Regions from separate parts of the Microbacterium sp. NPDC089320 genome, predicted to be linked through region 1. Evidence: predicted binding sites of a transcription regulator. Region 1 holds the regulator's gene; each other region holds the start of a gene.
What was found. Region 1 encodes LexA, which represses DNA repair genes until DNA is damaged. Its sites were predicted from a motif close to TCGAACANNTGTTCGA; they were not measured.
Positions count from the first base shown of each region.

Region 1 (4,682 bases):
GTGAACCGGTGAAGTGGCCGCCGATCAGGTGGTGCTCGAAGCCGGCGGGCTCCCCCGTGTGCACGAGGTAGGGACGCCCGGAGATGTCGACGACGGCTTGAGCGAGCGCCTCATCGAGCGGCACGAGGGCGTCGCCGTAGCGCGAGATGCCCGACTTGTCGCCCAATGCCTCGCGGATGGCCTGACCGAGAACGATCGAGATGTCCTCGACCGTGTGGTGTGCGTCGATCTGCGTGTCGCCCGAGGCGCGCACGGTGAGATCCGTGAGCGAGTGCTTCGCGAAGGCCGTCAGCATGTGATCGAAGAACGGCACCGACGTGTCGATACGGCTCGCACCGGTGCCGTCGAGGTTCACCTCGAGCTCGACGGTCGACTCCGACGTGCTGCGCACACGCGTGGCGGTGCGCGGGGTCTGGGCGGGGGTGCTCATGAAGCCGATCCTATCGAGGCGAGGGCGTCGAGGAAGGCCGTGGTCTCAGCCTCGGTGCCGGCGGTGACGCGGAGGTGCCCGGGGATCCCGACGTCGCGGACCAGGACACCCTGCTCGTAGAGCTGCTGCCAGACCTTCTGCGGTTCGGCCACTCCCCCGAACAGCACGAAGTTCGACCAGGATTCGTGGGGGGTGTACCCCAGTGCCTCGAGCGTCGCGGAGATGCGATCCCGCTGCTCGACGATCTCCTCGACCATGCCCAGCATCACAGCGGAGTTCCGCAGTGCAGCGACAGCGGCGGCCTGAGTGAGAGCGCTGAGGTGGTACGGCAGACGGACGAGCCTCAGGGCGTCGATGAAGGCGGGGTCCGCGGCGAGGTAGCCCACGCGCGCTCCCGCGAAGGCGAAGGCCTTGCTCATGGTCCGGGAGACGGCGAGCCGCGGCCGCCCCTCGAGGAGCGTGAGAGCCGAGACCGCCTCGTGCGGCGCGAACTCCTGATATGCCTCGTCGACGACGACGATCCCGTTCGATGCGTCGTACACAGCCTCGACGACATCGAGGCCGAGCGGTGTACCCGTCGGATTGTTCGGCGAGCACAGCAGGATGACATCGGGATCGACGTCCCGCACCTGCGCTGCCGCCTCTTCGGGCGTGATCGTGTAGTCGGGCTGTCTCGTTCCTGCGACCCAGCGCGCGCCGGTGCCTTTCGAGATCAGGGGATACATCGAGTACGTCGGACCGAAGCTGAACGCCGTGCGGCCCGGGCCGCCGAAGGCCTGGAGGATGTGCTGAAGGACCTCGTTCGAGCCGTTGCCGGCCCAGATCTGTGCCGGTTCCAGACCATGGCCCAGGTACTCGGCGAACCCCTCCCGCAGTGTGGTGAACTCGCGGTCCGGATAGCGGTTGACGTCGCGGAGAGCGACCGCGATGTCATCGAGGATGTCACTGGCCACGGCATCCGGGACGGGATGCGTGTTCTCGTTGACGTTGAGTGCGATCGGGAGAGGCGCTTGAGGCGCTCCATAGGGCGTGAGCCCACGGAGGTCGTCGCGCAGAGGGAGGTCGGCGAGTGATGCAGTCACCCTTCCCATGGTAGGCCGCCTTCGCGGCCGGGATGCCCGTGGTGACCGAGTGTGAACACGGTCACCACGGCAGCGACGATTCGGACGGACCCCGTCCCTGTCACTCCGAGTACTGCGCCGGGATCGCCAGCTCCTGCCCGATCTGCAGCTCTCCGCCGCGCAGCAGGTTCAGGCGCGTGATGTCGCCGATCACGTCGCGCGGATCAGCACCGGGGGCGACGCCCTCGGCGATCGACCACAGCGTGTCGCCCGGCATCACCGTCACGGTGGCGAAGGATGCCGTGGCGGCCTGCTCGCCCGAGGCCATCGCGCTGCCGCCGCTGAGCGCGGCGAAGGCGATTCCCGCCGCGAGCGGCACCGCGGCGATCGCGAGCACGACGCGTCGACCGCGTGCCGTCAGCTTGAGCCGCGTCGCCGGGCGGACCGGAAGGACTGCTGCGCTGCTGAAGGTGATGGTGCTCATGTCGTGCTCCTCTGCATCTACCGCTTGAGCGGTGAAGGTGGCGTAGCGTTCGCATCCGCGTCTCGGCCGGGAGCCGTGGATGCGAAGCTACGTTCCGAAGTTATCTTCGAATTCGAACATCTGTCAAGACTTCTTCGAAACACGTGGATGAGAATCACCCGACACGCTCGAACAGATCTTCCACTTCGGCGCGATTCTCGGATACGGTTTCGACAGGAACACCCCACCACGGGCCTCCGACATTCGAACCGAGACGCCGGAATCGCACACCTGAGGAGCACCATGAGCGACATCTCCGCCCCCGACGCCGACGTCCCGCGCACCCGTCGCCGCAAGAGCCTGAGCCCGAAGCAGATGGCGATCCTCGAGGTCATCCAGACATCGATCAGCCGTCACGGCTACCCGCCGAGCATGCGGGAGATCGGCGATGCTGTGGGCCTCAAGTCGCTCTCGAGCGTGACGCATCAGCTGGGCCAGCTCGAACTGAGCGGCTATCTGCGACGCGATCCGGGCAAGACCCGTGCCATGGAGGTTCTCATCGACCTCCCCGGTGCGAGTGGAGAGAACCCCGCTGATGTCGCGACACCTGTCGGCGACGCCGCGCTCGTCCCGCTGGTCGGCCGCATCGCCGCCGGCGTCCCGATCACGGCAGACCAGCAGGTGGAAGAGATCTTCCCGCTTCCCCGCCAGCTCGTCGGCAAGGGCGACCTGTTCATGCTCAAGGTGTCGGGCGAATCCATGATCGATGCGGCGATCTGCGACGGCGACTGGGTCGTCGTGCGCTCGCAGAGCAGCGCCGAGAACGGCGAGATCGTGGCCGCCATGCTCGACGGCGAGGCCACCGTGAAGGTCCTCCGTCGTCGCGACGGCCACACCTGGCTGCTCCCCCGCAACTCCGCGTTCGAGCCGATCCTCGGGGATGAGTCCGTCATCCTCGGCAAGATCGTCGCCGTCCTCCGAACGGTCTGACACCGCTCGCGCTGCCTGCGACACCGGGCGACGCGCCATAGGCTCGAACCATGTCGTCGCCGTTCGGTACCTGGCCCTCCCCGTTCACGCCCGCCCAGGTCGCCGCCTCCTCGCCGCGGATCGACGGAAGCGCGTTCGTGGCCGACGAGATCTGGTGGGGCGAGTCGGTCCCCTCCGAGGGCGGCCGCCTGACCGTGCGCAGTTCGACCGGTGCCGAGATCCTCCCCGCGCCGTGGAGCGCCCGGTCTCGCGTGCACGAATACGGCGGAGGGGCCTGGGCCGCCGCCGCCGACGGCACGCTGTTCTTCGTCGACGCGAAGGATCAGCGCGTGTACCGCATGCAGCGCGGTGGCGCTCCGACACCGCTCACCCCTCCGGGCCCGGCGCACGGCGGCCTGCGTCTTCAGCGAGGCAGGCTGCTCGCAGTGCGCGAGGACCTCTCTCCGACCCCTCACCGACGTGCCATCGTCGAGATCCCGGCGGACGGGTCGGCAGCCGACGACCCGTCGATGCTGAGGACCCTCGTCGAGGGCGCGTCGTTCTACGCGCATCCGACGCTGTCTCCCGATGGATCGCGCGCCGCCTGGGTCGAATGGTCGGGCGGACGGATGCCGTGGCAGCACGCGTCGCTGGTGCTCTCGGACGGAACCGCGCGCACGGAGCTGCCCACCCGCGCCGCCCTGCAGCCCGAGTGGACGAACGACGACGAGATCCTCTATGCCGATGACCCCTCGGGTCGCTGGGCTCTGCACCGACAGCGTGTGAGCGGCTCGCAGGCAGCCGGCCCGGCGGAGCAGATCGCCGACGCCGACGCGGACACGGGGTATGGGCTCTGGGTGCTCGGCAACCGCTGGTTCCGCCCGCTCGCCGACGGGCGGATCGTGGCCGTGCACACGAACGGTCGTGACCGGGTGGTCGTGATCGAGCGCGACGGCAGCGCTCACCGCGTACCCGTCCCCGCTGACGGCCATGTGAGCGTCGACGCCGTCGACTGCTCACGCGTGCTCCTCTCCGGGAACAGCTCGACGACCGAGCCGGGCGTCTGGTGCGTCGACGTCGACTCCGGTCATGTCGAGGTCGTCACGGGGGCGACGCCGGCGGACCCCGCGTGGATGCCGCCCGCGTCCGAAGTCCTGGTCGATGGATCCCACGGCCCCGTCCACGCCTTCGCGTACGCGCCGACCAATCCCTCGACGTCCGCGCCGGCTGCGGATGAGGAGCTCCCGCCGTACATCGTGCTCGTCCACGGGGGCCCGACCGCGCATGTGACCGGGGCGGCATCCGCCGCCATCGCATTCTGGACGAGCCGCGGCATCGGCGTGCTCGACGTCAACTATGGCGGATCGACCGGCTACGGCCGGGCGTATCGTGAACGACTCGACGGCGGGTGGGGGGTGGTCGACGTCGACGACGTGATCGCCGCCGCGCACGGCCTCGCGGATGCCGGACTCGCCGACCCTGCCCGCATCGCGATCAGAGGCGGCTCAGCGGGCGGCTGGACGGTGCTGTCGTCCCTGGTGCGAGGCGGGACGTTCGCCGCCGGGATCAGCAGATACGGGGTGGTCGACCTGCGGATGCTGAACGAGCACTCCCCTGACTTCGAGGCGCACTACATCGAGGGGCTCGTGGGCCCGTTGCCCGAGTCCGAGGCGGTCTACGTCGCCCGCTCACCCCTGACCCATGCTGATCGGATCGACGTGCCGGTGCTGCTGATGCAGGGGTCGGACGACCGCGTCGT
Region 1 covers NZ_JBFBGY010000001.1:36,029-40,710, forward strand. Annotated here, with positions in the region: gene hisB (imidazoleglycerol-phosphate dehydratase HisB) at 1-430, opposite strand, end outside; gene AB0N61_RS00185 (histidinol-phosphate transaminase) at 427-1,521, opposite strand; gene AB0N61_RS00190 (LysM peptidoglycan-binding domain-containing protein) at 1,613-1,975, opposite strand; gene lexA (transcriptional repressor LexA) at 2,258-2,944, shown strand; gene AB0N61_RS00200 (prolyl oligopeptidase family serine peptidase) at 2,995-4,682, shown strand, end outside.

Region 2 (4,682 bases), 120 kb from region 1:
GCGGTCGTGCACCTCCCAGGTCTCGGTGCAGATCTCATCGAGGAACCACCGGTCGTGGGTCACGACCAGGAGAGCCCCGGAGTTCGCGCTCCACCGCTTCTTCAGGTGCCCGGCGAGCCACGTGATCGCCTCGACGTCGAGGTGGTTGGTGGGCTCGTCGAGCGCGATGACGTCCCAGTCCCCCGTCAGCAGCTTGGCGAGCGAGACGCGACGACGCTGACCACCGCTGAGGGCTCCGATCTCGGCATCCCAGGGCAGATCCTTCAGCAGGCCCTCGATCACGTCGCGGATGCGGGGGTCGCCCGCCCACTCGTACTCCGGGGTGTCGCCGACGACCGCCGCGCTGATGGTCAGGTCGTCGCTGAGCGTGTCGGCCTGAGAGAGCACACCGATCGTCGTGCCGCCGCGCACCGTGACTCGGCCCGAGTTCGGCTCCTTGATGCCGGCGAGCATCCCCAGAAGGCTCGACTTGCCGTCGCCGTTGCGGCCGACGATGCCGATGCGGTCACCCTCTTCGATGCCGAGGGTCACGGAGTCGAAGACGACCCTCGTCGGATATTCGAGATGAAGGGCTTCTGCCCCGAGAAGATGTGCCATGTCATTCCCCAGGGTAGTCGCGCGGGCTGGGGGCTCGGTCAGCGCCTATCCCGTTCCTTCGGGCTTCGCCGACCCGAAGAGTTCGGGAAGGGACGCGACGAACTCGTCGAAGTGGCTGTACCAGACGGTGTGCGCGGCTCCGGGGATGCGCCGCACCTCGATGCCGTGCGCCTCGAAACCGGCGATGTCGGCGGGCGTCACCCAGTCGCTCGGCTCGGCGCAGACGACGATCGACCCCGGGCAGGGAAGCCACGCGTGATCGGCACCGCACGAGATCGATGCCGTCGTCGCCGGATCGAAGCGTCGGGCCGCGAGAGCTTCGACCTCGGCATCCCTCTCCGAGTAGAACGGACGTGACGCGCGGAGCGACTTCGGGGACAGTCTCGCCTCGCGATCACGGGCGTATCTCTCTGTCAGGAGCTCGCGGTCGTGGCCCCCGGCGACGACGAGCGCGGCATCGACATAGATGGCCGACGCCGGTCCGAGCAGTGGGGCGGCCTCTGCGAGGACACTCGCGCCGTAGGAGTGTCCGATGGCTGCGATCAGCCGCTCCGGCGCGAGACTTCTGACCGTCTCGATCACCGACGCTGTGGCCTGCTCGATCGTCAGCCTCGCGTCTCGCGGCGACAGACCGTGACCGGGGAGGTCGATCGCCAGCACACGGAACCCCTGCTCGACGAGCAGGGGAATCACGCGCCACCAGCTGTCTGACGACCCCATCATCCCGTGGAGCAGGACCACCGTGCGAGGGCCCGCGCCGACATCGAGCGCGTGAAGGAGCATGAGGTCAGTGTCGCACGGTTCGTTACCCGGTCGTTATCATAACGGCCCTGGAATGTATCGCATCTTTGTTCGAATGTCGGTGGAGGGTGGTTGACTCGGAGACATGACAGCACTGCTCGATGCGACGGATGCGCAGATGGTGACGCTCGCCGATCTGGTGACGTCGCTGCAGGTCGCGGAGGCGACGGTGAACAGCATGATGGCCGCCCGTGACGGCCTGCTGGCGATCGCGAGTCGGCTGGCGATCGACATCGCGAGACAGGGCGACCATCCTGATCGCGGCGACCACTCGATCCGCACCATCGCAGCCGAGATCGGAGCAGTGCAGCATGTCAGCGATCGCACGATCGAGCGCCGGATGGCGGCTGCCGAACTGCTGGTCGATCGGTTCCCTGCGGTGTGGGCCGCGCAAGGCGCAGGGCGCATCAGCGCGGCTCACTCCCGGGTGATCGTGGATGCCGGAGCGCGCATCGAGTCGTCGAGCGATCGCGAGGGCTACTCCGCGGCGATCCTTCCGCTCGCCGAGGTGGAATCACCGAACCGGCTGCGCGCGCTGGCGCGCCGCATGGCGGAGCGTTTCGCTCCGACGACGGTGTCGGAGAGGCACCGCACGTCGCGCGCTCAGCGGCGCGTCTGGGTCACCGACGGCGAAGACGGGATGGCAGCGCTGCACACGCACGCGCCTGCCGCTCTCGTCCACGGCATGTTCGATCGACTCTCGCAGATGGCGCACGCGCTGCGCGCCGAGAATCTGCGCGCCAAGCGGCAGGCGGCTCGCGACGGCGGCGAATACGAGTCGGACGACCGGACCGTCGACGAGATCCGCGCTGATCTTCTCGCCGATCTGGTGCTCAGCGGCCGACCCACGGGCCATGACAGTGACGATGGCCTGCTCGGCGAGATCCTGGCGCGCATCGAGGTGACGGTTCCGGTGACGACGCTCATGGATGACGACGCGCGTGAAGAGTCGGATGCCGAGACAACGCCGCCCGCCGAGCTCGATGGCGTGATTCCGATCGATGTCGACACCGCGCGCCGGCTGGCAGGGCAGACGAAAGGCTGGGAGCGGGTGCTGACGCATCCGATCAGCGGTCGGGTGCTCGCCGTCGACCGATACCGGCCGAGTCGTCACCTGCGCAGGCACCTGCGGGCGCGAGATCAGCGATGTCGATTCCCCGCGTGCGGGATTCCGGCGCGGAAATGCGACCTCGACCACAACCACGCCGCCTCGACGGGCGGCGCGACCTGCGAGACGAATCTTGCATCGTTCTGCCGCCGACATCACATTCTCAAACATCAGACTCCGTGGCACGTCGAGCAGAGGCCGGGCGGGGTCATGGAGTGGACGAGTCCCACGGGTCGAACGTATATCGATACTCCCCCTGCGCCGAACACGGTGACCTTCACCGAGTCGGACACAGTTCGCGCCCCGTTCTGACGAGCACGCGGGCGTTCGTGTGGGGCTGTGGACAACCGTGACGCGCGCACGCCCGATTTCACTACGGTGGCGCGGTGACTCCTCCTCCATTGCGAACATCGCCCCTGCCCTCGACACATCACCGACGAGGGGACGCTGCCACCGCTCGGTGGCGGACAGCAAGCGCCGCCGTCGCGGTCATCACGCTCATGCTCGCGGGATGCGTGCCGGATCCGGAGCCCTCGCCCGCTCCCACCGCAGCATTCGCCACAGAGGAAGAGGCTTTCGCGGCTGCGGAAGAGGTGTATCGGGCATACAACGATGCTGGTAACGCCCGCATTCGGGGCGAGGCCGAGCCCAATCCGCAGGCATTTCTTGAAGGGGTGGCGCTGGAAAATGACGTCGACGCGCAGAACTCGTTTCGCGAGTGGGGACTTCGCGCCGATGGAGAGGCTATCGTCACTTCGTTCCGAGGCACCGAGGCCAACGTCGATGACCGCGTCGCAACTGTGACGAGTGTTGTATGCATCGACGTGTCCGCCCTGCGAGTCTTGAACGCTGATGGTGTGGATGTCACTCCCGCTGATCGGGGCGATGTAGTTTCTCAACTCGTCCAGTTCACAGGAGACCAAGCAAGGCTGAGAATCAGTGTTGAGAGCTCGGCGGACGGGGCCTCATGTTGAGCAAGATCGCAGCCGGGACTTTGACTCTCGGTCTAATCTTCGCCTGGCCGGCGAACGCAGTCGACGCGTCCTCTTATTGCGCTGGCGCATCAGAGAAAATGGGCTTGTGCGGCTCCACCGACGGCTCATCCCTCACCGTCTCGGGTACGCAACAGCAACCGAGTACTGACCCCGGCACGAACTCCCGACGGGGCGACGGGAGTCCTGGCGACCGCACCGGCCCCAGCGAACCATCGGGTCCGAGCCAGGAGGCGATCGATCTCGCGGAGTGCATGGACGACTCGGGAACCACGCGGTGCGCACGTCGCGCCAACCCGCCAGGGCAGCCGTCGCCCCCGTCGTCCACGCCTGGGACCCCGACGATCACAATCTCCGACCTGGCACGATTCGCTCCGGCATCCGTCCTCGCGGCCGCCGAGCCCGGGAACGTCGGGATCGCCGGGATGCCGACGAACTTCGTCGGCGCCGCAACGGCCCAGATCCAGAACGGCGAGCTTTTCGGCATCCCTCTCCGCGTTCGTTTCACGCCGGCGGTCTACGTCTACACCTACGGCGACGGAAGCTCGGCCACCGTGACCACGCCCGGCCAGACCTGGGCGTCGCTCGGCCAGGCGCAGTTCACGCCGACCCCGACGAGTCATGTGTATCGCGAACCCGGCGTGTACTCGGCACACGTGGACATCCGCTACTCCGCTCAGGTCGACCTCGGCGCCGGCTGGGTCGACGTCACCGGACAGCTCACCACCCCGGGCCCCACCCAGGATGTCCGCATCCTCGAGGCGCACACCGCACTGGTCGCCCACACGTGTGCCGAGGATCCCGCGGGAATCGGCTGCTGAACGGCATCCGACGCACAGAGTGAAGACGACCGAAGAAGCGCGCGGAGACAGACGAGCCGCCCGGAACCCGAAGGTCCGGACGGCTCGTCTGCTGTGCGAGAGCGATGTCGCTTACTGGTACGACTTCACGATCTCGAGGAGGCTCGGCACGTTTGCGTATGCCTCGGCAGCGTTCTCCTTGGTGACGATGACCGGGTCGAGCAGGTATGCCGGGACGACCTTGGCGCCGTTGTCGTACGACTCCTCGTCGTTGACGTCGACGGTCTCGCCCTTCTGCAGCTGGCCGACCATCTTGATCGACTGCTCGACGAGCAGCGTCGTGTCCTTGTTGATCGTGGAGTACTGGATGCCCTCCATGATCGA
Region 2 covers NZ_JBFBGY010000001.1:157,371-162,052, forward strand. Annotated here, with positions in the region: gene AB0N61_RS00780 (ABC-F family ATP-binding cassette domain-containing protein) at 1-597, opposite strand, end outside; gene AB0N61_RS00785 (alpha/beta hydrolase family protein) at 643-1,380, opposite strand; gene AB0N61_RS00790 (DUF222 domain-containing protein) at 1,484-2,818, shown strand; gene AB0N61_RS00795 (hypothetical protein) at 3,022-3,480, shown strand; gene AB0N61_RS00800 (hypothetical protein) at 3,924-4,319, shown strand; gene AB0N61_RS00805 (sugar-binding protein) at 4,431-4,682, opposite strand, start outside.
Region 2: AB0N61_RS00790 (DUF222 domain-containing protein) is a predicted target of LexA. The motif match lies at 1,438-1,453, and genes of this name have one in related genera.

Region 3 (4,682 bases), on a different contig from region 1:
GCAGTCGAGGTGCTGACCGCGCCGCAGCGCCACGGGCGGGATGCCGTTCGCTGGGTCCACGGGAGTCGGTGAGCGCTGCCGAGTGCGAGTCACGGAACGTCTCGGCTCCGCTCGTTGTCGAGCGATCGAGACGGAGATCTTCCGCACCCCGCCGGGTGACTCCGTCAGGCTGCGCAGCGCTGCGATCGACCGGCCTCCTGGGCGCGGCATCCCGTCCGAACAGAGGGATGACGGGGGCGAGCTCTTGAGGCTCGCCCCCGCCGTCACTCACGGTCATGCCGGGCGGCGCTCGGCGAGCTCGTCAGCAGGAGCGTCGGGGGCGCCACCGATGCCGAGCTTCTGCTTGATCTGTGTCTCGATCGCCAGCGCGATGTCGGGGTTCTTGAGCAGGAACGTCCGCGCGTTCTCTTTGCCCTGTCCCAGCTGATCGCCGTCGTAGGTGTACCAGGACCCGGACTTCTTGACGATGGCGTGCTCCACACCGAAGTCGATCAGGCTCCCCTCGCGCGAGATGCCGACGCCGTAGAGGATGTCGAACTCAGCCTGCTTGAACGGCGGAGCCATCTTGTTCTTCACGACCTTGACCCTCGTACGGTTTCCGACTGCATCGGTGCCGTCCTTGAGAGTCTCGATGCGGCGAATGTCCATGCGGACCGACGCGTAGAACTTCAGCGCCTTTCCACCTGCGGTGGTCTCCGGCGAGCCGAAGAAGACACCGATCTTCTCGCGGAGCTGGTTGATGAAGATCATCGTGGTGTTCGTCTGGTTGAGTCCACCGGTGAGCTTTCGCAGAGCCTGAGACATCAGGCGCGCCTGCAGACCCACGTGGGAGTCACCCATCTCGCCTTCGATCTCGGCCCGAGGCACGAGCGCGGCCACGGAGTCGATGACGATCAGATCGATGGCCCCGGAGCGGACGAGCATGTCGGCGATCTCCAGTGCCTGCTCACCCGTGTCCGGCTGCGAGACGAGAAGAGCATCGATGTCGACACCGAGCTTTGCGGCGTAGTCGGGGTCGAGCGCGTGCTCGGCGTCGATGAAGGCGGCGATTCCGCCGGCACGCTGAGCGTTCGCGATCGCATGGAGGGTGAGTGTCGTCTTACCCGACGACTCCGGACCGTAGATCTCGACGATTCGTCCACGCGGGAGCCCACCGACGCCGAGGGCGACATCGAGAGCGATGGACCCGGTCGGAATGACGGCGACGGGCGCACGCTCGTCGCTGCCCAGTCGCATGACCGAGCCCTTTCCGAACTGGCGGTCGATCTGGGCGAGGGCGGTCTCGAGGGACTTCTCGCGGTCAGCGGGTGATGGCATGACGTGCTCCTTATGCTCGCGTGGTGCCGCCTGTAGGCTGTCGCGGTCCTCCCGGCTGGGCGGAACTCTCCGACAAGGCGTATGGCTCTTCGGCTCGTTCTTCACCGTACGAGGCACCTCCGACATTGCGTCATCAGCTCCGCGAAACAGGGAGAACACCGTCTCTGAACCACTTGTGCAGAAGACTACGCCCGCTTCGAACACATATTCGACGACACGCCGTCGCGGCGAGTCACGAATCGAAAGTGCCTCGAACGCCGCGCTGCGGGACGCTTCAGGGTGTCACCGCTTGCGCGGCTCCAGACGGCCTACCCCATGGCGCCGCTCCAGGGGAACATCCGTCTCGGCGCACAGCGCCAGCCAGATCTCGCGCGGTGGAACCCCCGCGTCCAACGCTTCGTCGGCAGTGCGTCCGGCGAGCTGGGTCAGAATGAGGTCGCTGACCAGAGACGACCCTCGACCACCGAATTCCGCGTCGACTGCGCGGAGGAACTCGCTACGTCGCATCAGAAGCTATTGGTGTGCGAGCTTCAGTGGAGCGACAGCTCGGGCTCGACAGAGGCCACGAGGTCGTCCGGTACGACATCAGGGAAGACCTGAATGCCTTCGAGGACCGAGATCCGATCGCCGACCTCGCGCATGATGATCGAGATGGGAACATCCAGAGCGTCAGCCACCGAGGCGAGAATCTCGCTCGATGCCTCCTTCTGGCCCCGCTCGACCTCGCTCAGATAGCCGAGAGCCACAGAAGCCTTGCTTGCAACCTGCCGGAGCGTCCGCCCCTTCTGCAGGCGGAAGTCCCTCAGCACATCGCCGATTTCCTGTCGTACAAGAATCATCGGAACCTCCTCCCAGATCGCCTTCTCGATGTCTCCCTCGAGGAGACCGCCAGTCTAGTCCTACCGACCTTCACAAAATCTACCTTCGCACGCTGTGCTTTCGGTGTGAGCACATAGGACATAACGGAGCACACCCATCCGCTATTCCCGCAGAAGCCGCGCGAGCAGGCCGATGGCTGCGTCGACCGCCTGCGACCGCACCTGCGCGCGATCGCCGTCGAAGACGAACAGCTCGGTCGCGGAGGAGTCCGGCGTCACGACTGCCACGTGCACCGTACCCACGGGCTGACCGTCGGGCGAGTCAGGCCCGGCGATGCCCGTGGTGGAGACGCCGACATCGGCAGGGGCCCCGTCGACCGTCAGTGCACCTCTCACCCCTGCTGCCATCTGGAGCGCGACTTCCGGGTGCACGGGCCCGTGCGCATCCAGAAGCGCACCGTCGACGCCCAGCAGCGTGTGCTTCACCGGCGTGGCGTATGCGACGACCGCTCCGCGCAGGGAGGCCGAGGCGCCCGGCACGGAGACGAACTCGGCCGCGAGAGCACCACCCGTCAGCGACTCCGCTACACCGAGCGTCCAGCCGCGCTGGACCAGCGCAGCGAGCACCGCCGACGCGGACGTCATGAGGACTGCCGTGCTCCTCGCACCTGCGCGACGATGTAGTCGATGCCGCTCGCCACAGTGAGGATCAGCACGACGACCATCAGGACGGCGGTCACGAGGACCCACGGCTCCAGGCCGATCACGACGTGCAGCGGAAGCAGCGCCCACGAGAGAGCCACCGCCTGCACCGCGGTCTTGACCTTGCCCATCCAGGCCGCAGCGACGACATGCTCCTTCGCCACCATGAGGCGGTGGATCGTGATGCCCCACTCACGGATGAGGATGACGACCACCAGCCACCAGTTGAGTTCGCCGAGCACTGCGAGGCCGATGAACCCGGCGCCGGTGAGCAGCTTGTCGGCGATCGGGTCCCAGAGCTTTCCGAAGTCGCTGACGATCTCGTACCGGCGGGCCAGATAGCCGTCGACCCAGTCGGTCGAGATCGCCACGATGAAGAGAACCGCGGCGATCCAGCGGACGACGATGTCGTCGAGTCCGTAGGTGCCCCCCACCAGGAGGAGGACGAAGAAGATCACTGCGAGAGGGATGCGCGCGATCGTGATCGCATTGGGAAGCTGCCGTGGAATGGCCATCAGTCGCGTCCCGTCAGTCCCCAGGCGTCTTCGTCGCCATCGCCCTCGGCCTCGACCACGGGCAGCCCCTGGAACTGCGCCTCCACCGGGTCGTGCGGAGCTCCGGCAGCCGGCGCGGCCGAGGGCGCAGCAGGCTTCGCCGGCACGTCGTCACCGCGAAGCTTCGCCATGACCTGCGGAAGCTGCTCTGCTGTGGCGAGGACGTCGCGAGCCTTCGAGCCTTCGGACGGGCCGACGATCTCGCGCGACTCGAGCAGGTCCATCAGACGACCCGCCTTCGCGAAGCCGACGCGGAGCTTGCGCTGCAGCATCGAGGTCGAACCGAACTGCGACGACACGATGAGCTCGGCCGCTGCGAGAAGAAGCTCGAGATCGTCGCCGATGTCCTCGTCGACCTCCTTCTTCTTCGTCGGCTCCAGCGCCTCCTGCACATCGGCACGGTAGTCCGGACGCGCCTGGCGGGTCACATGCTTGACGACCGCGTCGATCTCCTTCTCGTCGACCCAGGCGCCCTGCAGGCGGAACGGCTTCGACGAACCCATCGGGGAGAACAGTGCGTCGCCCTGGCCGATCAGCTTGTCGGCTCCGGGGCTGTCGAGGATGACACGGCTGTCGGTGACGCTCGTCACCGCGAACGCGAGCCGCGAAGGGACGTTGGCCTTGATCAGACCGGTCACGACATCGACGCTGGGTCGCTGTGTCGCGAGCACGAGGTGGATGCCGGAGGCACGCGCGAGCTGTGTGATGCGGACGATCGAGTCCTCGACGTCACGCGGAGCGACCATCATCAGATCGGCGAGCTCGTCGACCACCACGAGGAGGTACGGGTAGGGCTTGAGCACGCGCTCACTGCCCACGGGCAGCTCCACCTCGCCGGCACGGACCGCCCGGTTGAAGTCGTCGATGTGGCGGAATCCGAACGACGCGAGGTCGTCGTACCGCATGTCCATCTCCTTGACGACCCACTGGAGCGCCTCAGCGGCCTTCTTCGGGTTCGTGATGATGGGCGTGATCAGGTGCGGGACTCCCGCATAGCTCGTCAGCTCGACGCGCTTCGGGTCGATCAGGACCATCCGCACGTCGGTCGGTCGCGCACGCATGAGCAGGCTGGTGATCATCGAGTTGACGAAACTGGACTTACCCGAACCGGTCGAACCGGCGACAAGGAGGTGCGGCATCTTCGCGAGGTTGGCGATGACGATATTGCCGCCGACGTCCTTGCCGACACCGATCGTCATGGGATGCGTGCTCTTGTGCGCAGCCGGAGATCGCAGCACGTCGCCGAGCGCGACCATCTCCTTGTCGGCGTTCGGGATCTCGATTCCGATCG
Region 3 covers NZ_JBFBGY010000002.1:545,600-550,281, forward strand. Annotated here, with positions in the region: gene AB0N61_RS07225 (regulatory protein RecX) at 1-277, opposite strand, end outside; gene recA (recombinase RecA) at 274-1,317, opposite strand; gene AB0N61_RS07235 (DUF3046 domain-containing protein) at 1,600-1,824, opposite strand; gene AB0N61_RS07240 (helix-turn-helix transcriptional regulator) at 1,848-2,156, opposite strand; gene AB0N61_RS07245 (CinA family protein) at 2,298-2,780, opposite strand; gene pgsA (CDP-diacylglycerol--glycerol-3-phosphate 3-phosphatidyltransferase) at 2,777-3,352, opposite strand; gene AB0N61_RS07255 (DNA translocase FtsK 4TM domain-containing protein) at 3,352-4,682, opposite strand, start outside.
Region 3: recA (recombinase RecA) is a predicted target of LexA. The motif match lies at 1,514-1,529, and genes of this name have one in related genera.